4 regions of the Chromobacterium haemolyticum genome follow, and region 1 is predicted to be linked to each of the others. Evidence: predicted binding sites of a transcription regulator. Region 1 holds the regulator's gene; each other region holds the start of a gene.

Region 1 (7,370 bases):
CATGCCGTGGCCGCGGGAAATCAGTTCCAGCGCCAGCTCGCTCTTGCCCATCGCCGAATCGCCCATGATCAGCACGCCGATCTCGAACACGTCGAGGAAGACGCCGTGCAGCACGGTGGACACCGCCAGCGCCCGCGCCAGATAGATGCGCAGCACATCCATCAGGTAGGGGCTTTCCAGCTTGGTGGTCATCAACGGGACGTTGTGGGTGTGGCAGTAGTCGCGCAGCAGCTTGGGCACGGGCTGGTCGTTGGCCACCATCACCACCGACATGCTCTTGTGGAACAGCTGATCAAGCGCGGTCTTGGCGGCGGACTGCTCCAGCCGGTTCAGATAGTCCACCTCGGCGAGGCCCAGCACCTGGACCCGGTTGGGGTGGATGAAGTTGAGGTGGCCGACCAGCGCCTGAGTCGGGCGCTGTTCGTCGTTGCCTATCATATTGTCGGCGCCGCCGGTTCCTGCAACCCAGGTGAGGTTGAGCTTCTGCTGGTTTTCCTGGTACAGCCGGCGGACACTGATGCTAGGCATTGGGCACCCAATTGTTGAGCAGCTGGTAAAGCTCGTCGCGAATGGAGATGCCCAGCATCTGCTCGCGCATCTGGCGGCTGGAGAACAATTGCGCCAGCTCGGACAGCACTTGCAAGTGCAGGTCCGTGGCCTGTTCCGGCACCAAGAGCACAAACAGGCACTGCACCGGTTTGCCGTCGGGGGCGTCGAACGGAATAGGCGCTTTCAGGCGGATGAACACGCCCATTGCTTCCTTCAGGCCGCGCGCGCGGCCATGGGGAATCGCCACTCCCTGGCCAAGGCCGGTGGAGCCGAGTTTTTCGCGGGCAAACAGGCAATCGAAGATTTCGCTGCGCGCGATGCCCCGGGTATTTTCAACCAAGAGGCCGACCTGCTCGAACACACGCTTCTTGCTGGCGACATCGAGATCCAGCAACACGTGTTCGGGGGTCAGGATTTTGCCGATGAGGTTCATATTGGATTATGCATGCGGCTGAGAAAAACCCGGCAATTCTACGTTGCCTTGATAGTACTGAAAACGGGCAAGTGCAAAGAAAAGCGGGAACCCGCAGGCTCCCGCCTTCCAATTCAAGGGATTACAGGCTGGCTTCAGGCGCCGGAGCACGGTGTTCAGACTGCTTTTCCTTGTGTTTCAGCACTTGGCGGTCCAGCTTGTCGATCAACAGATCAATGGCGGCGTACATATCGGATTCGGTGGCTTCCACGTGAATGTCCTTGCCGGACAGATGCACGTTGACTTCAGCCTTTTGCACCAGTTTATCAACAGACAGAGTAACGGAAATGTCGATCACATGGTCGACATGTCGAGTAACGCGCTCCATTTTGGTTTCAACGTATTCGCGCAGGGCGGGAGTTACTTCCAGATGCAGTCCAGTTACTTTGAGGTTCATACCCTAGCTCCTTCTGGTGTTGACAGTCCGGTCGGGTCGGCCGGATCGCTGTATTCCGCCGCCTGGCTCACAACGTCTTGCGTTGGTTGACCGGCGGTATCTGCATGGCTTCACGATACTTGGCTATCGTGCGTCTGGCAACTTGTATTCCCTGTTTGGACAGCGCTTCGACCAGAGCGCTGTCGGACAGCGGTTTGCTCGGCGATTCGGCGTCTATCAGGCTGCGGATATGCGCCTTGATCGCGGTAGCGGAGCACTCGCCGCCGCTGTCGGTTTCCAGCGCGCTGCCGAAGAAATACTTGAGCTCGAACAGGCCGCGCGGGCAGAGCAGGTATTTCTGGGTGGTCACTCTGGAAACCGTGGATTCATGCAAACCCAGCTCGTCCGCGATGTCGCGCAGGATCAGCGGGCGCATGGCCACTTCGCCGTGTTCAAAGAACGATTGCTGCCGTTCAACGATAGCTTCCGCCACTTTCAGGATAGTGTCAAATCGCTGCTGGATGTTCTTCACCAGCCATTTCGCCTCTTGCAGACGTGAGGACATTTCGCCGTTGCCGCCGCGGTTTTCCGCCAGCAGCCGCGCGTACATCTGGTTGACGCGCAGCCTGGGCACGGCGCCGCCGTTCAGGGCGGCCACCCAGCGGCCCTTGCGCTTTCTGACCGAGACGTCGGGGATCACGTATTGGGTGTCGCTGGCGCCGAAACCGGCGGTGGGGCGGGGGTTGAGGCGGGCAATCAGCGCCTGGGCGGCGCGCAGCGCGGCGTCGTCCACGCTCAGCTGCTTTTTCAGCCGGGTGTAGTCTCGGTTGCCCAGCAAGGTCAGGTGGTCGCGGACGATGGCCAGCGCCAGCTCGCGCTGGGGCTCGTCCGGATCCAGCCGCTGCAATTGCAGCGCCAGCGCTTCCGGTAGCGAGCGCGCGCCGACGCCGGGCGGGTCGAACTGTTGCAGTAGGCGCAGGCCTATCATCAGTTCGTCGGCTTCGATTTCCAGTTCCAGCGGCAGGTGGCTGGCGATGTCTTCCAGCGTTTGACCCAGGTAGCCGTCGTCGTCCAGCTCTTCGATCAGCAACTGAACGATGGCCTGGTCGCGCGTGGGCAGCGCCACTTCGCCCAGTTGCGCCAGCAGGTGCTCGCGCAGGCTGACCGGACAGGGTACGTTCAGCATCGGGTCCAGTTCGTCGTCGCCGTCGCCGCGGCGGCCACCGCTGCCCCAGTCGCTCAGTTCGCCGGCCTCGGCGCCGCGCTCGCCGTCGTCGCCGGAGGCCTCGTCGCGGGTTTCCGCGGCGCCGTCCTGTTCCTGGCCGGCGGTGGTGTCAGCCGCTTCGCCCTGCGGCGCTTCGTCGCCGCGCTCAAGCAAGGGATTATCCAGCAAGAAGCGCTCGACTTCGGTCTGCAGGTCGAGAGTGGACATCTGCAGCAGCTTGATCGACTGCTGCAGCTGCGGCGTCAGGGTCAGCTGCTGCGATACCTTGAGCTGAAGGGTCTGTTTCATCGCTTACAGGTGGAAGTGTTCGCCAAGGTAGACTTCGCGCACCTTCTCGTTGTTGACCAGTTCTTCCGGTTCGCCGGAGGCGAGCACCGAGCCTTCGCTGATGATGTAGGCGCGGTCGCAGATGCGCAAGGTTTCGCGGACATTATGGTCGGTGATCAGCACGCCGATGCCGCGTTCCTTCAGGAAGGAGATGATTTTCTGGATGTCGATCACCGCGATCGGGTCGACGCCGGCGAAGGGTTCGTCCAGCAGGATGAAGCGCGGCCGGGTGGCCAGCACGCGAGCGATCTCGACGCGGCGGCGTTCGCCGCCGGACAGCGACAAGGCGCTGCTGTCGCGCAGGTGGCCGATGTTGAGGTCGTCCAGCAGCAGGTCCAGCTCTTTTTCCAGTTCCTTGCCCTTGAGGCCGGACACTTCCAGGATGGCGCTGATGTTCTCTTCCACCGTCATGCGGCGGAAAATGGAGGCTTCCTGCGGCAAGTAGCCCAGGCCCAGGCGCGCGCGCTGGTGGATGGGGTAGTGGGTGATCACCTGATCGTCCAGGCGGATTTCACCGTCGTCGGCGCCGATCAGGCCGACGATCATGTAGAAGCTGGTGGTCTTGCCGGCGCCGTTGGGGCCGAGCAGGCCCACCACTTCGCCGCTGGCGATTTCCAGCGCCACGTCCTTGACCACGGTGCGTTTTTTGAAGCGCTTGCGCAGGCGCTCAACCTTGAGCACGCTTTGCGTCATTTGCTGGCTCCGCTGGCGGGTTTGGCCGCCGCCGGCTGCGAGGCGGTGTTTTTCGGCTGCAGGATCACGGTGACGCGGCCCTTGTTGGGGCCGGTGGCGGTGCCGCCGGTCACTTGGTAGGTTTCGTTCTGGGTGTTGTAGGTGATCACATTGCCCACCACCAGATCGCCTTCGCGCTTGACCCGGGCGTTGCCGGTCAGCACCGCGAGGTTGGCGGCGCTGCTATAGTCCAGGCGGCTGGACTGGCCCTCCACCCATTCGTTTTTGCCGTCCATTTTTTGGCGGAAGGTGACGATGCGGCCGGTGGCCACCAGGGTCTGTTGGCCTTGCTTGTCCTGAGTGGCGACGACTTTGTCGGCGTTCAGGCGCAGCGTGCCCTGAATCACCACCACATTGCCTTCGCAGGTGGACACGCCTTTGATCTGGTCCATGGTGCAACCGTTGTCGCTCGTGATTTCCATCGGCTTGGTGCGGTCGGCCTGTTCGGCGTGGGCGACGGAAGCGGCGGCCAGCGCCAGGCCGGCCAGCAGGAGACGGAGCTTATTTTTCATAAATGATCTTGGTGTGAGACAGCAGGTTCAACAAACCTGTCTGTTGCTGATAGACGAAGCCCACGGAGTTGCCGTGCGATTTACCGTGATAGAACACGGTGGGCGCGGCGGAGCGGGCGATTTTCTTGGCGGTGTCGACGTGCATGGCGCTGGTGACGACCTTGGTTTCCGGCTTGTCCGCGGCGGCGGGCTGGATCATGGTCGCCTTCTTGTCGAAATAGGCTTGCTGGGTCTTGTTGTTGTAACGGCCGACGTCGCCGATCAACTGGTATTGCAGCGCGCCTTGCTGGTACTGGTAAAGCTCGGGGTTCTCGAAGAAGGCGTCGTCCTTGCCCGGGTACTGCCACATACGGGTGGCGATCAGCCGTTCATTGAGCTTGCCTTGCGCGTCGAAGCGGGTGGCGGTCAGGTGTTCGGCCACGTATTCGGGCTTGTCCGGGTCCAGTTCGCGTCGGTTGCTGTCCCAGCGCGAGACTTGGTCCAGCCACACGGTCAAGAGGCCGGTCAGGCCCACTAGCAGCAGCGGGAACAGGCGGTGGGAGCGCAGCAGGCGGATCATGCCAGATACCTTGCCAGGATCGGATCGAAGGAGCCCTGAGCCTGCATGATCAGTTCCGCCAGTTCGCGCACCGCGCCTTTGCCGCCGGAGCAGCCGGTGACGTAGTGCGCGCGCTGACGCACCAGGGCCGGCGCTTCCGGCACCGCGACGGCCAGGCCGACGCGGGTGATGATGGGTAGGTCGATCAGGTCATCGCCGATGAAGGCGCATTCCTCGGCCGTCAGGCCGGTGAGTTCCAGCAGTTCGCCCAGCGCCAGCTTCTTGTCGTGCACGCCGCCGTAGTAATGATCGATGTGCAGCGCGCGGGCGCGATGTTCGACGCAGCGGTCGGCGCGGCCTGAGATGATGGCCAACTGGACGCCAGTGGATTGCAGCAGGCGCAGGCCCAGGCCGTCTTGTACGTTGAAGGATTTGCTTTCTTCGCCGTGGGCGTTGTAGTAGATGCGGCCGTCGGTCATCACGCCGTCCACATCCATGATCAGCAGCTTGACCTTGCGGGCCTGCTCGAAAATGCTTTGCATGCTTGTCCTTGCTAATACCGGCGATTCAGATCACGCCGGCCTTGAATAGATCGTGCAGGTGCAGCGCGCCGATCAGCTTGTTGTCTTCGTCTACGACCAGCAGGCTGGTGATCTTGTTCTGTTCCATCAGGAACACCGCCTCGGTTGCCAGTTTTTTCGGGCCTATGGTGCGCGGCGAGGGGCTCATCACCTGATCTATGGTCAGATCGTATAGATTGGCGGAGCGTTCCAGGGTGCGGCGCAGGTCACCGTCGGTGTAGACGCCCAGCAGGGCGTTGTCTGCGGAGCAGACGGCCAGCATGCCCAGCCGCTTGCGCGACAATTCCAGCAAGGCGTCCTTCAGCGGCGTGCCCGGCGCCACCCGCGGCAATTCGTCGCCGCTGTGCATGATGTCGGAAACGTGAACCAGCAGCTTGCGGCCCAGGCTGCCGCCCGGATGCGATAGCGCGAAATCGCCCTGACCAAAGCCGCGCGCGTCCATCAGCGTGACCGCCAGCGCGTCGCCCAACGCCATTTGCACTGTGGTGCTGGTGGTGGGCGCCAGCCCCAGAGGACAGGCTTCCTTTTCCACACGGGCGTCCAGATGGATGTCGGCCTCCTGCGCCATGGTGGAGCTTTCGCGTCCGGTCATGCAGATCAAGCGCACGCCCTTGCGCTTCAAGGCCGGCAGCAGCGCGATGATCTCGTCGCTTTCGCCGGAGTTGGACAAAGCCAGCACGATGTCCTGAGCGGTGATCATGCCCAGGTCGCCGTGGGCGGCCTCGCCCGGATGGACGAAAAAGGCCGGCGTGCCGGTGCTGGCCAGGGTGGCGGCGATCTTGCGCGCCACGTGGCCGGACTTGCCCATGCCGGTGACCGCCAGACGGCCGGGGCTGGACAGGATCAGGTCCACGGCGGCGAGAAAGTCGCCGTTCAGGCTGCGCGACAACGCGGTGATGGCTTCGGATTCTATCTGCAGGACTTCCCGGGCCAACTGGAGCCGGGACGGAGCTTGTACTTTTTCCATAATTCGAAAGTATATCAAAGGTTATAATCGCTGAACGCAGGCTGGTGCATCTTTTGCTTGGCATGTGTTAAAAATTGCAGCCTTCCATCCCATCAGCCTCAGGAGTTCCGCCGCGCGATGCATTCGTCTCTTGCCCCTATCGTCTTGGTTTTGCTGGCCGCGGTGTTGTCGGTGACTTTGTGCCGCAGCCTGAAAGTGCCGGCCATGCTTGGCTATCTGGTGGTGGGCTTCCTGGCCGGCCCCGGCGTGATGAATTTGATTCCGCAAGGCGAGGAAACCGCCTTTCTCGGCGAGATCGGCATTGTCTTCATGATGTTTTCCATCGGCCTGGAGTTTTCCCTGCCCAAGCTGCGCGCGATGCGGCAACTGGTGTTCGGCGTCGGCTTTGGCCAGGTGGCGGTCACCATGCTGTTGGTGGGCCTGGCGGTGGGCTGGATCAGTGGCAGCCCGCTGACCGGTTTCGCCGTAGGCGGCGCGCTGGCGATGTCTTCCACCGCCATCGTCAGCAAGCTGCTCAATGAGCGGCTGGAGTTGAACCAGGCTCACGGCCAGTTGGCCATTGGCGTGCTGCTGTTCCAAGATATCGCGGTGGTGCCTTTGCTGATCCTGTTCCCGGCCTTCGCCGGCGGCAGCGATACCTTATGGATGGATCTGGGCCTGGCGGCGTTGAAGGTGGTGGTGGTGCTGGCCCTGTTGTTGTTCTTCGGCCAGCGCCTGCTGCGTCCGTGGTTCCACCTGGTGGCGCGGCAGCGCTCGGGCGAGCTGTTCATGATCAATGTGTTGCTGGTGACCTTGGGCGTGGCTTGGCTCACCGAGCTGTCCGGCCTGTCGCTGGCCTTGGGCGCCTTCGTGGCCGGCATGTTGATTTCGGAAACCGAATACCGCTATCAGGTGGAGGAGGACATCCGGCCGTTCCGAGACATCCTGTTGGGTTTCTTCTTTGTCACAGTCGGCATGAAGCTGGAGCTGACGGTGTTGTTCGAGCGTTTCGGCGAAGTGCTGCTGATGTTGGCTCTGCTGCTGCCGATCAAGGTGGCGGTGGTGTTCGGCGTGGCGCGCGGCTTCCGCCACAAGTCCAATGAGTCCATGCG
Region 2 (7,370 bases), 560 kb from region 1:
CATCAAGAACCTCAGCCCCTGCGCAAAGTCCGCTGTACTTCCTGAGCCCTGCTCTTACGAGCCTGTTCAAAGTCCCGCGAGCGAGGGCGAGACAAGGCGAAAACCACTGAGAGAGCGGAGTGTGCACGTGGTACATAAGCATCTCGAAAGCGATTTCAACGCCGTATCGCCGACGCGCAGCTGATCGTAAACAGGTTCTAAAGCCCAGCGGACTTTGGACAGGGTCGCGGGCACGGCGCTTGCTTCAACCAAGCCGTCCCGTTCTCCCCGGTGCCGCAATGTCCGCCCCTCCGCCGCTGCGCCTGCTGCTGGTCAACGACCACGCCAAAACCATCGCTTCGCTGCGCCAGGCGCTGGCGCGCGCCGGCTACGCCGTCGCCGCCGAAGTGGACGGAGCCGCGGCCTTGCTGCAGGCGGTGGAAGGGCTGCGGCCCGACGTGGTGATCGTGGACACCGAATCGCCATCACGCGACACCCTGGAGCAGCTGGCGCTGCTAGGCGAAATCGCCCCGCACCCGGTGGTGATGTTCGCCGATCAGGGCGACCTGCCCACGATAGAAGCCGCGGTCCACGCCGGCGTGGCCGCCTACGTGGTGGACCAGGCCGACGCCGCGCGGCTGGCGCCCATCATCGACCTGGCCCGCGCTCGCTTCGCCGAGGATGGCAGGCTGCGGCGACGGCTGGCGGCGGCGGAACAACAGCTGGCCGAACGCAAGCTGATCGAGCGCGCCAAGGGCATTCTGATGGACAAACGCCGGCTCAGCGAAAACGACGCCTACCAGGCGCTGCGCCAGCAGGCAATGCGCGAGGGCCTACGCATCGCCGAGCTTGCCCGGCAACTGATCAAAGCAGCCGAGTTGCTGGGCTGAACCATAAGGACACTCCCATGACCGCCCCGTACCGCCTGCGCCTGGGCTATCTGCCGCTAACCGACAGCGCGCCGCTGATCGTCGCGCGCCAGCTGGGGTTGGACCGCCGCCACGGCCTGGAATTGGAACTGCTGCGCCAGCCTTCGTGGAGCGCGGTGCGCGACAAGCTGCTGGACGGCCGCCTGCACGCCGCCGCGGCGCTGTACGGCCTGGCCTACGGCATGAAACTGGGCCTCGCCGGCCCGCAAGCCGACATGGCGCTGCTGATGACGCTGAACCAAAACGGCCAGGCCATCACCCTCAGCCACCCGCTGGCCGACGCGCTGACCGCGTCGCCGGAACAGGCACTGCGCCGCCGCGTCCGTCAAGACGGCCCGCCGTTGACGCTGGCTCACACCTTCCCCGCCGGCACCCATGCCTTGTGGCTCAATTACTGGCTGGCCGCGCAAGGCCTGGACCCACGGAGCGACGCGCGCCTGGTGGTAATTCCTCCGCCGCAGATGGGCGCGGCGCTGGAAGCCGGCCAGTTGGACGGCTTTTGCGCGGGCGAGCCCTGGCACCAGCAGGCGGCGGCGCGTCAGGCCGGCCGCATCGTCGTCGTCAGCGGCGAGATCTGGCCAGGCCACCCGGAGAAAGCCCTGCTCTGCCGCCGCGATTTCGCGCAAAAAGAGCCGGCCGCCTCCGTTGCGCTGATCATGACGCTGCTGGAAGCCTGCCGCTGGCTGGAGCACAGCGAACACCGCCGCCAAGCGGCACGCTGGCTGGCGCGGCCGGAACACATTGGTCTGCCGGAAACGCTGATCGCCGCCACCCTGCCCTCGGTCGCAGCCGGCGCGACCGCGCTGCGCTTCTTCGACCAAGGCCGGGTCAACTATCCCTATCCGTCCGACGGCATCTGGTTCGTCGACCAGTTCCGGCGCTGGGGCTGGCTGCGCGGCGACGAGGACGCTCAAACCGTGGCCGCCGAGGTCAGCCAGACCCGGCTCTACCGGCAGGCGGCGGACGCGCTGGGCCTGCCGCTCCCGGCCCGGCCGCAGCACAGCGGCCGCTTGTGCGACGGTGTGGACTGGGACGGACAAGCGCGCTACCCCGCAGCCTTGGGCCTGCCTGGCTGAGAACCTTCATGCTGCAACGCACAAACACAGTGCGCGGCTGGCTCTTTTCGCACCAGCGCGGTGCGCTTTTTCCACCGCAAGCCTAGATAAAGCCAGGCTTTCCTCCACCCCATGGCTGGCACGGCGTTTGCATAAGTCAAGCCGGGCCTGGCACAAAGACGTGCCGTGCCCACCCCAAATGCTTGTCCGGCCAATGGCGGCCGGGACGGCAACGGACAACGGCGTCCGCTCCTGCTATCACCGAGGAGCGAACGCCGTTTTTATTTTGGCCGGCCCCCGGCCGCTCGCGGCACAGGAGTTTCGCATGGACCGTTCTTTCTGGCACAGCGGGCACAAGCCCACCTTGCTGTCCACCTTTCTCTATTTCGACCTCAGCTTCATGGTCTGGTACCTGCTGGGCCCGTTGCAGGTGCCCATCGCCGCGGCGCTGGGCCTGGACACTCGCGAACGCGCGCTGATGGTGGCCACCCCCATTCTGGCCGGCGCGCTGCTGCGGCTGGCCGTCGGCATGCTGGCGGACCGCATCGGCGCCAAGCGCACCGGACTGATCGCTCAGATCATCGTCATAGCCGCCCTGCTGGCCGCCTGGCGCGTCGGCCTCTCCAGCCTGGGCGGCGCGCTGCTGCTGGGCCTGTTCCTGGGCGTGGCCGGCGCCTCCTTCGCCGTGGCGCTGCCGCTGGCCTCGCGCTGGTATCCGCCGGCCCATCAGGGCACGGCGCTGGGCATCGCCGGCGCCGGCAATTCCGGCACCGTGCTGGCGGCGCTGTTCGCGCCGGCGTTGGCGCTGCACTTTGGCTGGCAGAACGTGTTCGGCCTCGCCTGCCTGCCCTTGCTGCTGGTTCTGCTGCTGTTCGCCCGGATGGCCAAGGACGCTCCCGGCTCGCCGCCGCCCAAACGCTGGGCGGATTACCTGGCGGTGCTGGGGCAGCGCGACGCCTGGTGGCTGATGCTGTTCTACGCCATCACCTTCGGCGGTTTCGCCGGCTTCGCCAGCGCGCTGCCCGGCTATTTCCACGACCAGTTCGGCTTCGACGCCAAGACCGCCGGCCTCTACACCGCCGCCTGCGTGTTCGCCGGCTCGATGATGCGACCGCTGGGCGGCGTGCTGGCGGACCGCGTAGGCGGCACCCGCTCGCTGCTGGCCGTCTATCTGGCGGTGGCGGCGCTGTTGTTCGCAGCCGGCCTTGAGCCCGGCGGCGCCGGCGGCGCGCTGCTGCTGTTCGTGCTGGCCATGCTCTGCCTGGGCGCCGGCAACGGCGCGGTGTTCCAGCTGGTGCCGCAGCGCTTCGGCGACGAAATCGGCGCGGTCACCGGCCTGATCGGCATGGCCGGCGGCGTCGGCGGCTTCCTGCTGACGGCCGGCCTGGGCGTGATCAAGCAGGCCAGCGGCGGCTACGCCATCGGACTGTGGCTGTACGCCGCGCTGGCGCTGGCGGGCTGGGCCGGCCTGGCCGGGCTGCGCCAACGCTGGCGCGCCGGCTGGTCTCTCGCCAGCGCCCGACTCTGAAACCGCGAGGACACCCATCATGAACAAACCCAAACTGGTGGTGGTCGGCAATGGCATGGCCGGCATCCGCACGGTGGAAGAACTGCTGACGCTGGCGCCGGACCTCTACGACATCACCGTGTTCGGCGCCGAGCCGCACCCCAATTACAACCGCATCCAGCTGTCGCCGGTGCTGGCTGGCGAGCAGACCTTCGACGACATCGTGCTCAATCCGCGTAGCTGGTACGCCGAGCGCGGCATTGCCCTGCACACCGGCAAGACCGTGGTGGAGCTGGACCGCGCGCGTCGTCTGGTGCGCGCCGACGACGGCGGCGTCGCCCACTACGACCGTCTGCTGCTGGCCACCGGTTCGCTGCCGGTGATGCTGCCGCTGCCCGGGGGCGAGCTGGCCGGCGTCATCGGCTACCGCGACATCCGCGACACCGAGGCCATGCTGGCGGCCAGCGCCGACGGCGGCCGGGCCGTGGTGATAGGCGGCGGCCTGCTGGGCCTGGAAGCCGCCTACGGCCTGAAGCAGCGCGGCATGGATGTCACCGTGGTCCATCTGGCGGACTGGCTGCTGGAGCGGCAACTGGACCCCGCGGCCGCTCAGTTGCTGCAGGCCTCGTTGGAGACGCGCGGCCTGCGCATCCTGCTGGGCCGCCAGACCGCGGCGCTGCTGGACGACGGGCGCGGCGCGGTGGCGGCGGCGAAGCTCTCCGACGGCGAAACCCTGGAAGCCAAACTGGTGGTGATGGCGGTGGGCATCCGCCCCAATATCGCGCTGGCCGCCGGCGCCGGCCTACACTGCGAACGCGGCGTGGTGGTCAGCGACGCGCTGCAGACCTTCGACCCGCGCATCTACGCGGTGGGCGAATGCGTCAGCCACCGCGGCGTCTGCTACGGCCTGGTGGCGCCGCTGTTCGAACAGGCCAAGGTCTGCGCTAACCATCTGGCCCAGCTGGGCAGCAGCCGCTACCAGGGTTCGGTGATGGCCACCAAGCTCAAGGTCACCGGCATCGACCTGTTCTCCGCCGGCGACTTCATCGGCGGGGACGGCTGCGACGAGATCGTACTGTCGGACCCGGCCGGCGGCCTGTACAAGAAACTGGTGCTGCGCGAGGACAAACTGATCGGCGTCTGCCTGTACGGCGACACCGCCGACGGCGCCTGGTACTTCAAGCTGCTGCGCGAACAGCGCGCGATAGGCGATCTGCGCGAGCGGCTGATCTTCGGCGAAACCGCCATCGGCGACGTAGGCGTGCAAGGCCAGAGCCGCGCCGCCGGCATGCAGGACAGCGACGAAGTCTGCGGCTGCAACGGCGTCAGCAAAGGCGCCATCGTCAAGGCGATCAAGGAAAACGGCCTGTTCACCCTGGACGAAGTCAAACAATGCACCAAGGCCGGCAGCTCCTGCGGCTCCTGCAGCGGCCTGGTAGAGCAGATCCTGATGAACACGGTGGGTGCGAGCTTCCAAGAAGCGCCCAAGACCAAGGCCGTCTGCGGCTGCACCGATCACAGCCACGCCGAGGTGCGCAAGGCCATCCGCGACCACCACCTGCTGGATCACGCCGCGGTCTACCACTTCCTGGAATGGCGCACGCCCAACGGCTGCGCCAGTTGCCGGCCGGCCATCAACTACTACCTGCTGTCCACCTGGCCGCGCGAGGCGGTGGACGATCCGCAAAGCCGCTTCGTCAACGAACGGGTGCACGCCAACATCCAGAAGGACGGCACCTTCTCGGTGATCCCGCAAATGAAGGGCGGCGTCACCAACGCCGCCGAGCTGCGCCGCATCGCCGACGTGGCCGACAAATACCAGGTGCCGATGCTCAAGGTCACCGGCGGCCAGCGCATCGACCTGCTGGGCATACGCAAGGAAGACCTGATCGAGGTCTGGAAAGACCTGGGCATGCAGTCCGGCCACGCCTACGGCAAATCCATCCGCACCGTGAAAACCTGCGTCGGCAGCGAGTTCTGCCGCTTCGGCACCCAGAACAGCACCCAGATGGGCATAGACCTGGAAACCATGCTGGCCAATATGTGGGCGCCGCACAAGGTCAAGCTGGCGGTGTCCGGCTGCCCGCGCAATTGCGCAGAAGCCGGCATCAAGGACGTGGGCGTGATCGCGGTGGACTCCGGCTGGGAACTGTACGTGGGCGGCAACGGCGGCATCAAGACCGAGGTGGCGCAATTCCTGTGCAAAGTGAAAACCGCCGAGGAAGTGAAGGAATACAGCGGCGCCTTCCTGCAACTCTACCGCGAGGAGGGTTATTATCTGGACCGCACCGTCCGCTACATCGCCCGCGTCGGCCTGGACTACGTCAAGGCCCGGGTGGTGGACGACGCCGCCAACCGCCAAGCCTTGTACCAACGGCTGCTGTTCGCGCTGGAGGGCCTGCCCGACCCCTGGGCCGCCCGCATCGCCGGCGCGCAACGCCAGGAATTCATCCCCTTGAAAGTCATCGCCTGAGGCCGCCATGGAACCCACCCTGCCCCCTTCCTCCCGCTGGCTGCGCGTGTGCGCGCTGGACGACATCCCTTTGCTGGGCAGCCGCGTGCTGGCGCGCGACGGCGGCGACATCGCCCTGTTCCGGCCGCAGCCGCAACAAGTGTTCGCGCTCTTGGACCGCTGCCCGCACAAGGGCGGCCCACTGAGCCAGGGCCTGGTGCACGGCGCGGCGGTCACCTGCCCGCTGCACGGCTGGACCCTCAATCTGGACGACGGCGAGGCCCAAGCGCCTGACCGCGGCTGCGCGCGACGCTTTCCGGTCAGCCTGCGCGACGGCGACGTCTACCTGCAACTGTGAACCCGGGGACCGCGCCATGACCACCACCCCCTCCACCTGCTGTTACTGCGGCGTCGGCTGCGGCGTGCTGATCCACAGCGACGGCGCGCGCGTCACCGGCGTGGAAGGCGATCCGGCCCACCCCGCCAACCACGGCCGGCTTTGCACCAAGGGCCTGGCGCTGGCGGACAGCTGCGCCAGCCTGTCCGGCCGAGCGCTGCACCCAGAACTGCGGCTGACCCGCGACGCCGCGCGCCGGCGCGTGGACTGGGACAGCGCGCTGGACACCGTGGCCGAACGGCTGGCCGGCGTCATCCGCCGCCATGGTCCGGACGCGGTGGCGGTCTACGCCTCCGGCCAGTTGCTGACCGAGGACTACTATCTATTCAACAAGCTGGCCAAGGGCTTGATCGGCACCAACAACATCGACACCAACTCCCGACTGTGCATGTCCAGCGCCGTCAGCGGCTACAAGCTGGCGCTGGGCGCCGACGGCCCGCCCACCTGCTACCAGGATCTGGACCTGGCCGACTGCGTGCTGCTGGCCGGCAGCAATACGGCCTACGCCCATCCGGTGCTGTTCCGCCGGCTGGAAGCGGCCAAAGCGGCTCGGCCGGACACCAAGTGGATCGTGGTCGACCCGCGCCGCACCGACACCGCCGCGCTGGCGGACCTGCATCTGCAGATCCAGCCGGGCAGCGATGTGGCGCTATTCAACGGCATGCTGCACCACCTGATCTGGGAAGGGCTGATCGACGAGCGCTACATCGCCGCCCACACCGAAGGCTTCGACGCGCTCAAGCGCCTGCTGCGCGACTACTCGCCGCGCCAGGCCGCCGGCCTGTGCGGCATCGCAGAGGCCGAGCTGACCACCGCCGCCGAATGGTTCAGCCGCAGCCCGGCCAGCCTGTCGCTGTACTGCATGGGCCTGAACCAGTCCCGCCACGGCACCGCCAAAAACCTGGCGCTGATCAATCTGCACCTGGCCGCCGGCCAGATCGGCCGCCCCGGCGCCGGCCCCTTCTCGCTAACCGGCCAGCCCAACGCCATGGGCGGCCGCGAAGTGGGCGGCATGGCCACCATGCTGGCCGCCCACCGCGACATCTCCAAC
Region 3 (7,370 bases), 560 kb from region 1:
GTCGAACGGCGCGTTCAGCCTCAGGTAGCCTGAATTGAGGTTCTTCCAGTTGGGCAGCTGCGCCTTGTTCAGCGGCTGGGTTTTGCCCTGCTTGATCAGAGTGCTGACGGCGAAGGCGGTGGGGAAGACCATGTCGTAGCCTTTGGCGCCGGCGGCCAGTTTGGCGAGCATCTCCTCGTTGTCCCCGTAATAGTCCTGCACCAGCCGGCATTTGCACGATTGCTCAAAACGCTTGGCGGTGTCTGCGGACAAGGCGTTGTTCCAGTTGTAGATATGGAGTACGTCCTCGGCCATTGCCGAGCCCCAAGTCAGAGCCAGAAGCGCCGAAAGGGCCAGCTTTTTCATACGCGTGAATCCTTTAGTTCAAAGAATGGAATGGAAAAACGGAGACGGAGCGGAGGCGTCGAGGCGCCACCGCATCCGTTACAGAGCGACCATATTGTCGCGATGAATCAATTCCGGTTCGATCATATAGCCGAGTGAGGCTTCAATCTCCCGGGTGGGCTTCTGCATGATGGTGCGCGCTTCGCTGGAGCTGTAGTTGACCAGGCCGCGCGCTACTTCTTTGCCTTCCTGATCGACGCAGGCCACCGCCTCGCCGCGCAGGAAATCGCCTTCCACCGCGCAAACGCCGATAGGCAGCAGGCTGGTGCCGCGTTCCCGCACCGCCAACGCCGCGCCGGAGTCCAGAACCAGGCGTCCGGATAATTTCAAATGATCGGCCAACCATTGCTTGCGCGCCGCCATGCGGTTGGTGGGCGGCAGCAACTGGGTGCCGATGCCCTCGCCGTCCGCCAAGCGCGACAGCACCTGATGCTCGCGGCCGCAGGCGATCACGGTGGCCGCGCCGCTGCGCGCCGCGCGCTTGGCGGCGAGAATCTTGGTGATCATGCCGCCGGTGCCCACACTGGAGCCGGCGCCGCCGGCCATTTCTTCCAACCGAGGCTCGCCGGCAATGGCTTCATGGATGAATTCCGCGTCGGGGTGTTTGCGAGGGTCCGCGCTGTACAGGCCTTGCTGATCAGTGAGAATGATCAGCGCGTCGGCCTCTATCAGATTGGTCACCAGCGCGCCCAGGGTGTCGTTGTCGCCGAAGCGGATTTCGTCGGTGACCACGGTGTCGTTTTCATTGATGATGGGCACCGCGTTCAGGTTCAACAGGCTGGTCAATGTGGAGCGGGCGTTAAGATAGCGGGTACGGTCAGCCAAGTCCTCGTGGGTCAGCAGGATTTGCGCGGTCTGCAAGCCAAAGCCGCGAAAGGCCGTTTCATATGCCTGGCACAGGCCCATCTGGCCCACTGCGGCGGCAGCCTGCAATTCATGCACGCCCTTGGGGCGCACGGTCCAGCCTAGTCGTTGGCAGCCTTCGGCAATCGCGCCGCTGGAAACCAGCACCACCTGTTTGCCGCGCCGTTTCAATTCGGCGATTTCCGCCGCCCAGCGATTGAGCGCCGCCATATCCAGGCCCTTGCCGTCATTGGTGACGAGACTGGAGCCGACTTTGACCACAATCCGGTCAGCGGCGTGAATAACCGAGCGCATCCAAAACTCCATGAGTCAAAACGATAGATGCGGGGGAGTTTACCCGAAAAAGAGCATGCCGGACCGTCTCCGGCGGGGCGGAGATCCGATGGCGGCAAAGCGACGCCATCATGGTGTCGGCAGCCTGTTGATTACACGGGCTTTGATGCGGACCGTGCAATTCGGCAGGGTCCGCGGCAAGATAAAAGCTTGATCTGAGTCAGAAATGCTCGCTATCGCGGTATTCCATGATTTGGAACAGCGGAGTCTGCGTGTGTAAACGCGATACCCGGATCAGGCTTTCCCGTTCGCCGTCATGTAGGCGGAATTCGCGTAACTGGCTATACGGGCGTCCAGCCATCAACAGCAATCTGGGCATTCCTGCAGGCGTGGCCAGCAGCAAGGCGAACTGAAAGCTGTCACCGGGGTGGGTAATGCTGGGCATGGCCAGCGCGGGTTGGGGCGGTCCGCCGATGAACTCGACACCGCATTCGATTTCCCGCCCATCCGCGCGAAGCGCAACCCAGCGGGCGATGCCGAGCTTGGCGTTTTCCGGCTGGTTTGGCGGGGTGACCAGCAGCAGTTCCCCTGCTCGTAGGGATTGATCTCGCGGTTGGCCGTGCAGCAGCAAGCCGGTATCGCTCTGATTGGATATGGCCAGCAAGCAGGGCGGCGGCGGCGGCCGGTGGCGAGGCGTGTCCTCTTCAGCGGAGATGCCGGGCAATTGCCAACTTAGATCGTTGCGATGGAACCAGATGCCCGGCAGTGCCGCGACGATTTCGATGATGGTTTGGGTCTTGAGTCGTGGATGACGGCGACGTTTGGGCTGATGCCATTCTTCCACCAGTAAGGATAACAACTGCAATTCATCAATCATCAGGCCCTGTTGACGATTGTTCTGAGCTTTTTGCAGTGCCTCGCGGCTTTTCTCCAGGATGTCTCTGAGCGGCTCCAGATCCAGCAGAAAGCAGCCGGGGCCCAATTTGCTTGCGGAAATCGGCAGAAAGCGTGGGGGGGAGTCGATTTGTTGATCAACCAGATAGCCATGCACGGGCTGGGTCAAGGCTTCAACTGGAATCAGCCGGGCTTTGGCTGCTAGATCGAAGATCAGCTGTCGCGACAAGGCTTGCTCGGTGGGGGCGAGGCGGTTGCTGGGGGTCAGCCCCATCAATAGGATCTGCAAGTAGATGGTCTGGATGGAGTCATCGTTAGCCAGCCCCTTGTCTTGCCAGCCGCGGCCGCTGGCGAAGACATGCAACTGGTGGCAGTCGTACCAGAAGTCCGGCGTGATCGGGGTATAGCATTGCTGGCTGATGCTCAGCAGCTGGCGCGCCGCCATCATGGTGTAGGCCATCAGCTCGATTTTAGGGTGCTCGCGATCAAGCAGGCCGCGCTTGGCAAGGCGATCGTGCAGAGTCTGTTTGAACGTGATGAAAATCAGAGCGAACAGCTCGACGCTCAGCAAGGCCAGTTGGCGCACCTTTGGCGTTCCTAAACTGTCGTGTTGGCGAATCTCGTTTTCCAGCAGCGGGTAATAGCGATCCACCGCTTTCAGGTACAGCTTCAGGAGCTTGTGGCGCAAATGGCTGTCCAGTGGAACTCGGGACAAGTTTTGCATGGACTGGCTCAATAAGCGTCCGCATTCGGGCAGATCGGTGAATGGCAGCCGCTCCAGCCATGCCGCCACGCTATCCGGTTGAGTATCTATCAGCAGAGGATCCATAGTTTGTTCTGGCAGGGTGGGCAGCGGCATGCAAGGCGATTCACAATGTAAATTGTGCCGTTTCCATGCTATGGGCACTCACCCCGCCATGGCAAGGCGGATCACGGCAAAGCGATGCTTTGGCCGTCGGCGGTGTTGGATGCGCGCGCCAGTTCCTCCAGTATGGCTGCGGTGGCGGCGATCAGGAAGGCCATCTCCTCGTCGGTGATCGTATAGGGGGGCATGAAATACACGGTGTTGCCGATGGGGCGCAACAGGCAACTTCGGCGCAGCATCGCGGCAAAACAGGCTTGGGCGAAGTCGGCGCGTGAAGTGTCGACCTCGAAGGCCCAGATCATGCCCTTGTGGCGGAAATTCCTGACGTCCGGACGCGCTTGCAAATCAGTCATCATCGAATTGAAGCGCTGAGCTTTGTCGGCATTGGCGGCCAGGACATCCTCCTCCGCGAAGATATCCAGCACTGCCAGCGCCGCGGCGCAGGCCAATGCATTGCCGGTATAGCTGTGCGAATGCAAGAAACCGCGAGTGACATCGTCGTGGTAGAAGGCCTGATAAATTGGGCTGCTGGTCAACACGCAGGAAAGTGGCAGGAAACCGCCGGTGATGCCTTTGGACAGACAGAGGAAGTCCGGGGTGATGTCGGCTTGCTGGTAGGCGAACAGGCTGCCGGTCCGGCCAAAGCCCACGGCGATTTCATCGGCGATCAAGTGCACCTGGTATTGATCGCACAGTCGGCGTAGCTCGCTCAGATAGAGCGGGTCGTACATTACCATCCCGGCCGCGCCTTGCACCAAGGGCTCCACAATGACGGCGGCCACTTCTCCAGCGTGTTTGGCCAGCAGGTTTTCCAGCGCCTGGATCGCTTTGCGCGCGGCATCGGCCGCGCTTTCACCGGGCAGCGCGCGCCGGGCGTCCGGAGACGGCGCGCGCAGGCCCGGCTTCAGCAAGCCGGCGTAGGTGTTGGAGAACAAGGGCACGTCGGTGACGGCCAAGGCGCCCACGGTTTCGCCGTGATAACTATTTTCCAGGCTGATGAAACGCGTCTTGTCCGCTAGCCCCTGATTGCGCCAGTAGTGAAAGCTCATCTTGAGCGCAATTTCCGTGGCGCTGGCGCCGTCGGACCCATAAAACACGTGGGCCAGGCCGCTGAGCTCGCATAGGCGTTCGGACAGCTCCACCACCGGCTGGTGCGTAAAGCCCGCCAGCATCACGTGTTCCAGCTGGTCCAGCTGATTCTTGATCGCCTGCTTGATGCGAGGGTGGCCATGGCCAAACAGATTGACCCACCAGGAGCTGACCCCGTCCAGATAACGCTTGCCGTCGAAGTCTCTGAGCCAGACGCCGTCCGCGCTGGCGATGGGTACGATGGGCAAAGCCTCATGACGTTTCATCTGGGTGCAGGGGTGCCAGACAGTATTGAAGCTGCGCTGCAGCCAGTCTTGGTTATCGCTCATATCTGTTCTATGTATTCAGACTAAGAGTTCGATGCTATCACAGGGAGAGCGAAGCAGCGGACTGACCAAAAACGTCACATTTCTACCCGCTGCGCTGTTTATGACTGGCGGATTGGCTGTAATGAGCGTGAAGAAGGGGCTGGCATACTTTCTGCATAAGTCGCTCTCTATAAAACTAAGCTCTGGAGCCGAGAGATGAGGAAGGCGGCTGGTTTTACCTTGATTGAGCTAATGATTGTTGTCGCCATTATTGGTATTTTGGCGGCGATTGCGATTCCGGCTTATCAGAATTATACGATTCGAGCTAAGGTGGCGGAGGGTCTGACTTATGCGGATCATGCTAAAACGACCGTTTCGGAGTACTACTTGACAAATAATAATTGGCCTAGCTCGAATGCCAGTGCAGGTTTGCCGGATACATTGTCTGGCTCATATGTCAGTAATGTTCAAGTTAGTAGTGGTAGTGGTGGTATTAGTACTATAACGGTGTCTTTCAATAATAGTGTCGCCTCTGGTTTAGTAGTAATATTTACCCCTGCAACGAATAGCGGTGCCGTTGTATGGTCGTGTTCCTCCGATGCGGCTTATACACAGTATCTGCCTTCTTCTTGTCATTAAATGGAGTGCGTAATGCAAAAAACTCAACAAGGCTTTACTCTCATCGAATTGATGATTGTCGTCGCTATTATTGGTATTTTAGCGGCAATTGCTATCCCTGCCTATCAGGACTATACGGCAAGAGCTAAAGTAACCGAAGGAATGAACGCGGCCGGTGCGGCAAAAACCGCCGTTTCAGAATATGCGATTAGTCAGGGGGCGCTACCAAGTAGTTTGGCATCTGCAGGAGTCTCTTCTGCGAGCTCAACTTATGTTACACAAACACTGATCTCTGCGAGTGGTGTGATCTCGATTCAGATGAGAAATATTAATACAGATGTTAATGGGAACTATTTCTCCTTGGTTCCGACGCTTTCTTCTGGTACGGTAACTTGGGCATGCCGAGCTGGTGATGGCTCTGGGTCAGGCTCGAATGCTATCCCCACGAAATATTTGCCTGCTAACTGTCGATAATATTGCTGTTTCGCTAAAAAGCGCTGCATATGCAGCGCTTTTTTTCTGCAAGGTGATTTATGACCAAGAAGTTTGAGATATATTTTTTGATTTTTGCAACTACTGTTCCATTTTTTAATTTTTACAGATTTTCACCCGCTCCGGATTGGTTTACTAATGCGGGGGTGGTTTTTTTTGTGAGTGTTTTTGTAATTGTTTCTGCCTTGAGAGGTGCCCCAATAAAATGGTCAGTTTCGCCTGGTGGGCTTTTCTTGTTGGCGGGGGGTGTTTTTTGGGTATTTAGGGCGCAGTATTTTGATGCCGCCTATATGGCGCTAATTTTATTTTTGTTGATGATGGTGTGTTTTTGTATTCGTAATTATGACCTGAAAGAAGTTGTGAAATGTATTGCTGAAGTGGTTTTGATTTGTGCGATGATTCAAGCATTTTTGGGCGGGCTTCAAGCTGCTGATGTTGCAAAATATTTTGATGGATATATTGTTTTTGATTCTGCGCGAAGCGTGGTGGGAAATATTGCGCAACGTAATCAGTATGCAAATTTTTTAGGATGGGGGCTTATTTCCGTATCCTACTTGTATGCACATAGAAGTTTAAATACAGGCATTTCTATTGTATTGGCAGTATTTTTTGCTCTAATGATGTGTTGGTCTGGATCGCGCTTGGCGCTTTTATATGGTTTGGCGCTTGTGTGTTTGGCATGGCTATGGCTTAAAACGAGTTCAGATGCTGAAGTGATGAGGAGAATGGCTTTAGCTCTGGCTCTAGCTGTTTTGGCGTTGGCAATAATTCAAATTTTCAATCACGATATATTGTTGGCTCTGAAAAGAATTGGTTTGGATTTTCAGACGGTTAGTGGGTCGGAACGTATATTGGATGGAGATGTGGGGGCGCGGCGAAAAATAGAATGGACTAAAGCGTGGGATGTTTTTCTTGAGCACCCGTGGATGGGTGTTGGTGTAGGAGGTTTTGCTGCGAAGTCTGTTGCGATGGAAGTGGCTTCAGGTCTGCCTAAGGCTCCGGAGAGTTGGCTCTATGCTCATTGTCATAATCTGATTTTTCAAATGCTAGCAGAAGTGGGGGTTCTAGGTACGGGAATGATTGTTTCTGGTTTAGTTGTTACTATAAAATCGTATTTTAAGAGATGTAATAGAACAATAGAAAATTTTTTCCTGTTGTCGCTTGCTGGGGTGATATTGATCCACAGTATGTTTGAGTACCCTTTGTGGTATCTTCCTTTTTTGTTTATGCTGGCCATCGTTGGGGCCGCTGCTCCTGAGAAAAAAGTGTTTATATTGGATATAAGGCCCAGCATTGTCCGCGGTATAAGCATTTTTTTTGGTGCGATAGGGGTTTGGTATTGTGTGGTAGGGGTGTCCAATTTTTGGATGCTGGTTCGTTATAGTGCCCCGTCGGCAGACTTTAAGGAGAATTTAATAAGAATAGAGAGTCTTTCCAGCTTGGCTAAAAACCCTTTTTGGGTTTCAAGCGCAGATATGATGCTCGGTAATTATTTGCTCCCAACGAAGGAGCAGCTGAATTTTAAGTTGATGCACTTTGAAAAATTGGCGAGCTTCCAACCATACGCCAGCGTTCTGACCCAG
Region 4 (7,370 bases), 1.9 Mb from region 1:
ATCGCGAGTCATCTTGGCCGCCTTGGCCACCTGCGCGTTCACGCCGAAGGATTTGTACGCCTGCATCACCTTGGCGGCGTCAACGCCCTTCTGCTGCTTGAGCCAGTTAGCGAACACACTCTCGTCAGACAGATTGATGCGCGACTTCACTACAGCCTCGAAAGCCGGGCGGTGCAGTTTGTCGTAGGAACCGGAGGTCTTGAAGGCGGAGAACATGCGCACGAAGCCTTCCATCGACTTTTGCCACACGATCTGCTCCTTGGAGAACGCCACGTCGGCGGGCTTGCTCTTTTCCCAAGCGCTCATCGCCGGCTCAAGCTCCAGGCAGTGAATGCAGTGATAGGAGAAGAACTCGATCACCTCCACCTTTTTCGGATCCGCCACCGGCTGCGGCGTCGCCAGCATGGTGTAATCCTTGCCCAGCTCAATCGCCGCGTTTGCCAGGCCGCTGAACAGCATCAACGAAAGCAATAACCACTTTTTCATTATCGATTCCCTAATAGAGGAAGAGTTTATTCCGCCTTGACGACTGTCGCGCCAATGCCATCCTGCTTCAACTGAGCCTTCACTCGGTCCACCTCGTCCTGGCGGCTATACGGCCCCACCCTGACCCGATGCACCAGTCCCTTTTCCGGCACAGTCACCGACTGGATTTTGGCCTCCACGCCCAACAAAGCCAGCTTAGCCTTGAGGTTGTCCGCCTCGTCCTGATTCTGGAAGGAACCCAGCTGCAAGTAGACCTTTTTGGCTGCCTGCTGAGCAGAAGGTTCCGCCGCCTTGCCGTTCTTGCCGGGCACCGCATCCACCTGCCCAGGCAAGATCTTGTAGAAATCAAAGCGCTGCTCTTCCTTGCCTGCGTCCTTGGTCGCCGGCGCGGTTGCGGCCGGCTTGGCGGGAGCTTCCGCCGGCATCGGCGGTGGAGCGGACGGCGCCTCCTGAGCCGGCTTGGCCACCGGGGCCGGCGCAGTAGTGGTTTCCGAAGCTGCATCCGCAATGCGCGTGCCCGGAGCCAGCAGCTCCGTCGGCGGCGCGGAAGCGCCGGCCGCTTTGCGATCCAACTTTTCCAAGTTGCTGAACGGCGTAGAGGACTTATTCAGATACATGGCGAGGCCAACCGCGACGGCAACGCCGACGATCAGGCCGATGACGATGCCCGCCACCATGCCGCCGCCTCCGCTCTTAGAGCTGGATGAGCGGCCACGGGAACTACGGGAGGAATTTTTTAAATCTCGATTTGCCATGCAGCACTTACGCTTTTAACTAATCAAATAGTTCAACAAACTATCTGGATTGATCAATTCTTTATTTATTGTTAGCCATTAGGCATTGCAGCTCGTCGTAATTGAATCGCCTGCAACACATGCTCCCGCATGACCATAGCCTGACCCTGCAAATCGGCAATGGTTCTGGAAACCCGAAGTATCCGATGATAACTCCGCGCCGACAAGCCGATCTTGTCCAAAACTTGCCGCAATAATGCCAGCCCTTCGGCGTGAAAATCGCCAAGCGCTTCAAGTTCGGCCCCGCTCAAGCCGGCATTCGCCTTTCCCTGCCTCGCCAATTGTCGACGATACGCCGACTCCACCCGTTCACGCACCAAAGCGCTGGGCTCGCCGGCGGCCCCATCCACCAACTCGTCGGCAGGCAAGGACTGCACTTCAACATGCAAATCGATGCGGTCCAATAAGGGACCGGATATTTTACCTCGATAGCGCCCCACTTGCTCGGGCGTGCACCGGCATTTTCCGCTGAAATGCCCAAGATAGCCACACGGGCAGGGATTCATTGCCGCAATCAGCTGAAATCGCGCGGGAAAACTGGCTTGGCGCGCGGCGCGCGAAATGTGGATTACTCCGGCCTCCAGCGGCTCGCGCAAGACCTCCAGCACTTTACGATCGAACTCCGGCAATTCGTCCAAAAACAAGACCCCATGATGCGCCAGGCTAATTTCTCCAGGCCGGGGATCGCTGCCACCGCCCACCAGCGCAACCGCGGACGCGGTATGGTGCGGAGAACGGAACGGCCGTACGCCCCAATCGTCCAGGGCAAAGCCATCGGTCCCCAAAGAACGCACGGCGGCGCTTTCCAGCGCCTCTTCATCCGGCATGCCGGGCAAGATACCGGGCAGGCGGGCGGCCAACATGGATTTGCCGGTGCCGGGCGGGCCGATCAACAAGAGGCTATGCCGCCCTGCCGCGGCTACTTCCAGCGCATGGCGCGCCATGGACTGGCCTTTGATATCCAATAGATCAAGGTAATCCGGAAGCGAGCGGGACGAACCGCCCTCTTGTCGGTACGGCTCCAGCTCGGAGAGACCGTTGAGAAAGGCGCAGGCCTCAACCAGGGTGCTCACGCCATACAAAGGCATGCCCTCAAGCACAGCGGCCTCCTTGGCGCTGGCTACCGGCAAGATGAAGGCGCGCCCCGCCTCCCTCGTTTTGCACGCCATCGCCAAGGCCCCGCGCACCGGCCGCAGGGCCCCGGTCAACGCCAACTCTCCCGCGATTTCATATTCCGCCAATTTGGGACAGCGTACCTGTCCGCTGGCAACAAGAATGCCAATGGCGATGGGCAGGTCAAAACGGCCGGAGTCTTTGGGAAGATCGGCCGGGGCCAGGTTGACGGTGATGCGCCGGGCCGGGAACTCAAAACCAGAAGTCAAGATTGCCGCGCGGACTCGCTCCCGGCTTTCCCTCACCTCCAGATCAGGCAAGCCGACAATGGTGAAAGCGGGCAAGCCGTTGGCCAAATGCACTTCCACCGCAACCTCAGGCGCGTCCACTCCGGCCAGCGCCCGACTTGCGACCACAGCCAGCGCCATGTCGCTCAGGAATGGCCGAGTTCTGATTGAGCCTCTACCGTGGCTCGCGCCTCCTCCGGGAACACCTGCGCCTCTAAGCGCGCTAGCTTCTGCTCCAGTTGAGCCAGCTTCTCCCGAGTTCGCACCAACACTTCCTGCTGCACGTCGAACTCCTCGCGCGTCACCAGATCCATTTTGCTGAATGTAGAGGCCATCATCGCTTTGACGTTTTTCTCGATGTCCTTGGCCGGACTGGCGGCAATAGTTTCGCTGATCTTGTTGCCGATTTCCTCGAACAGCTTTTGGCTCAACATGACGCGGCTCCTTGAGTGAATAAGTGATAACAGAGCAGAGTGTAGCAAAAAGCCAAGTCCGCTACCCGCCAGCGCGTACCCATTGGCAACCCCCATCCCAACTCCGCGCCCTTCGCGGCACCAAATCAGTGCGGCCCCTCATCGCCGCATGCACCGGGAAAGTGCCAAAAAGGCCAGTACAGACCTTTTTTGCATTGCAACATGATCTTAGCGTTTTCTTTTGCGCCAATCCGGCCTGGCACGATTCATGCGTACTGACGCGACAGCAGCGCTCAACTCAAGACACCGGATCATCAGACCCAAGGAGCAGTCATGAAACTCGTTTCTGCCATTATCAAGCCCTTCAAGCTGGACGAAGTCCGCGAAGCCTTGTCCTCCATCGGCGTGCAAGGAGTCACCGTCACCGAAGTCAAAGGCTTTGGTCGCCAGAAAGGGCATACCGAACTCTACCGCGGCGCCGAATACGTGGTGGACTTCCTGCCCAAGGTCAAACTGGAGATCGCCATAGACGACGCTTTGCTCGACCAAGTCGTGGAAGCCATCGAAAAATCCGCCCGCACCGGCAAGATCGGCGACGGGAAGATCTTCGTTTACGATCTGGAACAAGTGGTGCGCATCCGTACCGGCGAAACCGGCGCCGACGCGGTCTGAACCGCAATAGAGACTTAGGGGAAACGACAATGAAAAAACTGCTCGCAACCATTCAGCTCGCCGGCTTGGGCCTAATGGCTCCGCTGGCGTTCGCCGCCGCGCCGGCAGGGCCCGCGATTGCCGACGCCAAGAGCATCAGCGCCGGCGACACCGCCTGGATGCTGATCTCCACCGCCTTGGTTCTGTTCATGACGATTCCCGGCCTGGCCCTGTTCTATGGCGGCATGGTGCGCAAGAAAAACGTGTTGGCGACGCTCATGCAAAGTTTCGCCATCACCGCGCTGATCACGGTGCTGTGGGCGGTCATCGGCTACAGCCTGGCCTTCACCGTCGGCACGCCTTATCTCGGCGACTTGAGCCGCGTGATGCTGGACGGCATGGTTTACCTGAAAGACGCCGGCAAATTGGCGGTACATCCGCTGGCCGGCACCATACCTGAATCGGTGTTCATGACCTTTCAGATGACTTTCGCCATCATCACCCCCGCGCTGATCACCGGGGCCTTCGCCGAGCGAATGAAGTTTTCCGCGATGTTGGTCTTTATGGCCCTGTGGTCCTTGCTGGTCTACGTACCGGTGGCGCATTGGGTCTGGGCGCCAGGCGGCTGGATGGCCGACAAGGGCGTGCTGGACTTCGCCGGCGGAACCGTAGTGCATATCAACGCCGGTATCGCCGGCTTGGTAACCGCCTTGGTGCTGGGCAAGCGCGTTGGTTTCGGCAAGGAAGCGATGCCTCCCCATAACTTGGTACTGACCCTGGTGGGGGCATCGATGCTGTGGGTGGGCTGGTTCGGCTTCAACGCCGGTTCCGCCGCCGCTGCGGACGGCCGCGCCGGCATGGCCATGGTCACTACCCAGCTTGCCACCGCCGCTGCCGCACTGGCCTGGATGTTTGCCGAATGGCTCACCAAGAAAAAGCCTTCAGTGCTGGGTATTGCCTCGGGCGCGGTCGCCGGTTTAGTCGCCATCACGCCCGCGGCCGGTTTCGTCGACGTCAAAGGCGCGCTGATTATCGGCCTGGCGGCCGGCGTGGTGTGCTTCTGGGGCGCCACCGGACTCAAGCACATGCTGGGCTATGACGACTCTTTGGACGCCTTCGGCGTACATGGCATCGGCGGCATCCTGGGAGCATTGCTCACCGGTGTCTTCGCGGTCAAAGAAATCGGCGGCGCGGAAGGCAGCCTCGCCGCTCAAGCGCTAGGCGTGGGCGTCACTGCGGCCTATTGCGCCGTCGTCACCTTCATCCTGCTGAAGCTGATCGATGTGGCGATCGGGCTGCGCGTCGCGGAAGACGAAGAACGCGAAGGGCTGGATGTGATTCTGCACGGGGAGCGTGTCGAATAAACCCAAATTTTCTTGTTGTGGTAAGGGACTTGGGGCGCCACTGGCGCCCTTTTTTTTGCAAAGCGTGTTTACGATTTCGCAAGCTTTCGAAGATGTTTTCAACACCGCATCGCTGACGCGTAGCAGAGCGTAAACACATTCGAAGCCACCAATGAAAAAGCCGGCCCTTACGGACCGGCTTTCGCTTACGGAATTAAAACCGTTATTTGACGATGCGCAGGCTGGGACGCCCCGTCGGCTTGACCGGAGCCTCCGGCTCGGAAGCTTCCGCCGGCTTGGCTTCGTCGTCGGCCGCCACCGGTTTCAGTGCCGGCGCGGCGGCTTCAGCCTCTCCCAGCTCAACTTCGAAACCCATGCCTTCGCCGGTTTCCCGCGCAAAAATCGACATCACATTGCCAATCGGCACCCAGATGTCGCGGGAAACGCCGCCGAAGCGAGCGGAGAACGACAACCAGTCATTGTCGATACGCAGATTCTTGGTGGCCGAAAGACCGATATTCAGCACGATTTCGTTGTTTTTCACGTACTCGTGCGGCACATCGGCGCGCTCGTTGACCCATACCACCACATAGGGTGTGAAACCGTTGTCGCCACACCACTCGTGCAGCGCTCGGATCATGTAGGGCTTGGTACTGGAGCTCATTGGCAATCCTTATTTGCGCATGGCCTTTTCGGACGGCGTCAGCGAATCGATGAAGGACTGACGCTGGAAAATACGCTCAGCGTACTTCAGGATGGGAGCGGAGTTTTTGCCCAGATCAATGTTGTAATGCTCCAAACGCCACATCAGCGGCGCAATTGCCACGTCGATCATCGAGAAATCATCGCCCAACATGAACTTCTGCTTGGCGAAAATCGGCGCGATCGTAGTCAAACCGTCACGGATGGCCTCGCGGGCCTTGTTCGCTTCCTTGCCGGTGGCGCCGGCTTCCAGCGCCTTGACGTGGATAAACAGCTCGTTTTCAAAACGGTAAAGGAACAGGCGGGCGCGCGCGCGCATCACCGGGTCCGCCGGCATCAGTTGCGGGTGTGGGAAACGCTCGTCAATGTACTCGTTGATGATATTGGATTCGTGCAGGATCAAATCGCGCTCGACCAATACCGGCACCTCATTGTAGGGGTTCATCACCGCCAGATCTTCCGGCTTGTTATGGATGTCCACATCAATGATTTCGAAATCCATTCCCTTTTCAAAAAGCACGATACGGCAACGCTGGCTGAACGGGCAGGTAATTCCGGAGTAAAGAGTCATCATGGCAGGAGGAAATCCTTAACTAACAATGGGTTGATTCAGCTGGGCATTCTAGCACTTTCCCCCACCCCATTTCCAGCACTGCATCATAAGACCATGATTTAAAATAAAAAAGGCGGATTTCTCCGCCTTGATCAAAGCCGACAAGTTAGCTTAATGCACGTCGCGCCAGTACTCTTTCTTCAAGAAATACGCCAGCGGCAACAGCAACAGCGAGAGGAACATCAATACGACATAGCCAATCTGCTGACGCTTCACTTGTGCCGGTTCGCCGATGTAGACCAGGAAGTTGGTCAAGTCCGCCATCCGCTTGTCGAATTCCACGGTGTTGGCCTTGCCGTTCTCAAGCTTGGTCAAAGTACCGGCCTTGATCAGCTCCAGCTTGTGCTCCTCATGGCCTTCCGCATTCTTCTCGGTTTTCAGCACCTGCTCGCCTTGCCATTCCCAGAAGATGTGAGGCATGCCCACCTTGTCGAACACCGCGTTATTCCATCCGGTAGGCCGGCTCGGATCACGGTAGAAGCCGCGCAGATAGCCGTACAGATAGTCGGCGCCGCGAGAACGCGCGATCAACGACAAGTCCGGCGGCGTGGCGCCAAACCAGGCTTGAGCATCCTTCTTATTCATCGCGATGTTCATCTGATCCCCAATCTTGGCGCCCTCCGGCAGCAAGTTCGCCTTGATCTGCTCTTCAGTCAGGCCGATATCGGTCAGGCGGTTGTAACGCATCGCGCTGGCCGAATGGCAAGACAAGCAGTAGTTGGTGAAGATCTGCGCCCCGCGTTGCAAGCTTTCCGTATCTTGGATATTGATAGGCGCCTTGGGCAGCTTGGCCCCTTCGCTTGCAGCCAGCGCCGTAGCGCTGAACGGCAACGCCAGCGCCATGGCCGCGATTAGGTGGCGGATTTTGCTTTTCATGAGTCCTCTCCCCTTTTTACACGTTCATGGCGAATACGGCGGCGGCCACGATGGTCACCACCACCAGCACCGCAAACCGAATTTGGCGCTGG

What was found. Region 1 encodes sigma-54, which starts transcription at its own class of promoters, with help from an activator protein. Its sites were predicted from a motif close to CTGGCACGCTTCATGCTT; they were not measured.
Positions count from the first base shown of each region.
Region 2: GYH29_RS07090 (nitrate/nitrite transporter) is a predicted target of sigma-54. The motif match lies at 2,100-2,117, and genes of this name have one in related genera.
Region 3: GYH29_RS01815 (pilin) is a predicted target of sigma-54. The motif match lies at 4,838-4,855, and genes of this name have one in related genera.
Region 4: glnK (P-II family nitrogen regulator) is a predicted target of sigma-54. The motif match lies at 3,350-3,367, and genes of this name have one in related genera.

Region 1 is NZ_AP019312.1:950,495-957,864, forward strand. It holds gene hprK (HPr(Ser) kinase/phosphatase) at 1-528, opposite strand, end outside; gene ptsN (PTS IIA-like nitrogen regulatory protein PtsN) at 521-982, opposite strand; gene hpf (ribosome hibernation-promoting factor, HPF/YfiA family) at 1,104-1,418, opposite strand; gene GYH29_RS04285 (RNA polymerase factor sigma-54) at 1,486-2,910, opposite strand; gene lptB (LPS export ABC transporter ATP-binding protein) at 2,914-3,642, opposite strand; gene lptA (lipopolysaccharide transport periplasmic protein LptA) at 3,639-4,193, opposite strand; gene lptC (LPS export ABC transporter periplasmic protein LptC) at 4,183-4,752, opposite strand; gene GYH29_RS04305 (KdsC family phosphatase) at 4,749-5,273, opposite strand; gene GYH29_RS04310 (KpsF/GutQ family sugar-phosphate isomerase) at 5,299-6,279, opposite strand; gene GYH29_RS04315 (cation:proton antiporter domain-containing protein) at 6,397-7,370, shown strand, end outside.
Region 2 is NZ_AP019312.1:1,515,039-1,522,408, reverse strand. It holds gene GYH29_RS07100 (ANTAR domain-containing response regulator) at 279-869, shown strand; gene GYH29_RS07095 (CmpA/NrtA family ABC transporter substrate-binding protein) at 887-1,984, shown strand; gene GYH29_RS07090 (nitrate/nitrite transporter) at 2,289-3,491, shown strand; gene nirB (nitrite reductase large subunit NirB) at 3,511-5,943, shown strand; gene nirD (nitrite reductase small subunit NirD) at 5,951-6,280, shown strand; gene GYH29_RS07075 (nitrate reductase) at 6,297-7,370, shown strand, end outside.
Region 3 is NZ_AP019312.1:393,803-401,172, forward strand. It holds gene GYH29_RS01795 (ABC transporter substrate-binding protein) at 1-345, opposite strand, end outside; gene proB (glutamate 5-kinase) at 424-1,542, opposite strand; gene GYH29_RS01805 (hypothetical protein) at 1,742-3,244, opposite strand; gene GYH29_RS01810 (adenosylmethionine--8-amino-7-oxononanoate transaminase) at 3,346-4,698, opposite strand; gene GYH29_RS01815 (pilin) at 4,894-5,316, shown strand; gene GYH29_RS01820 (pilin) at 5,329-5,769, shown strand; gene GYH29_RS01825 (PglL family O-oligosaccharyltransferase) at 5,829-7,370, shown strand, end outside.
Region 4 is NZ_AP019312.1:4,313,770-4,321,139, forward strand. It holds gene GYH29_RS19905 (thiol:disulfide interchange protein DsbA/DsbL) at 1-486, opposite strand, end outside; gene GYH29_RS19910 (SPOR domain-containing protein) at 513-1,163, opposite strand; gene GYH29_RS19915 (YifB family Mg chelatase-like AAA ATPase) at 1,313-2,821, opposite strand; gene GYH29_RS19920 (accessory factor UbiK family protein) at 2,827-3,114, opposite strand; gene glnK (P-II family nitrogen regulator) at 3,427-3,765, shown strand; gene GYH29_RS19930 (ammonium transporter) at 3,795-5,108, shown strand; gene GYH29_RS19935 (ClpXP protease specificity-enhancing factor) at 5,311-5,751, opposite strand; gene GYH29_RS19940 (glutathione S-transferase N-terminal domain-containing protein) at 5,761-6,363, opposite strand; gene GYH29_RS19945 (cytochrome c1) at 6,514-7,278, opposite strand; gene GYH29_RS19950 (cytochrome b) at 7,295-7,370, opposite strand, start outside.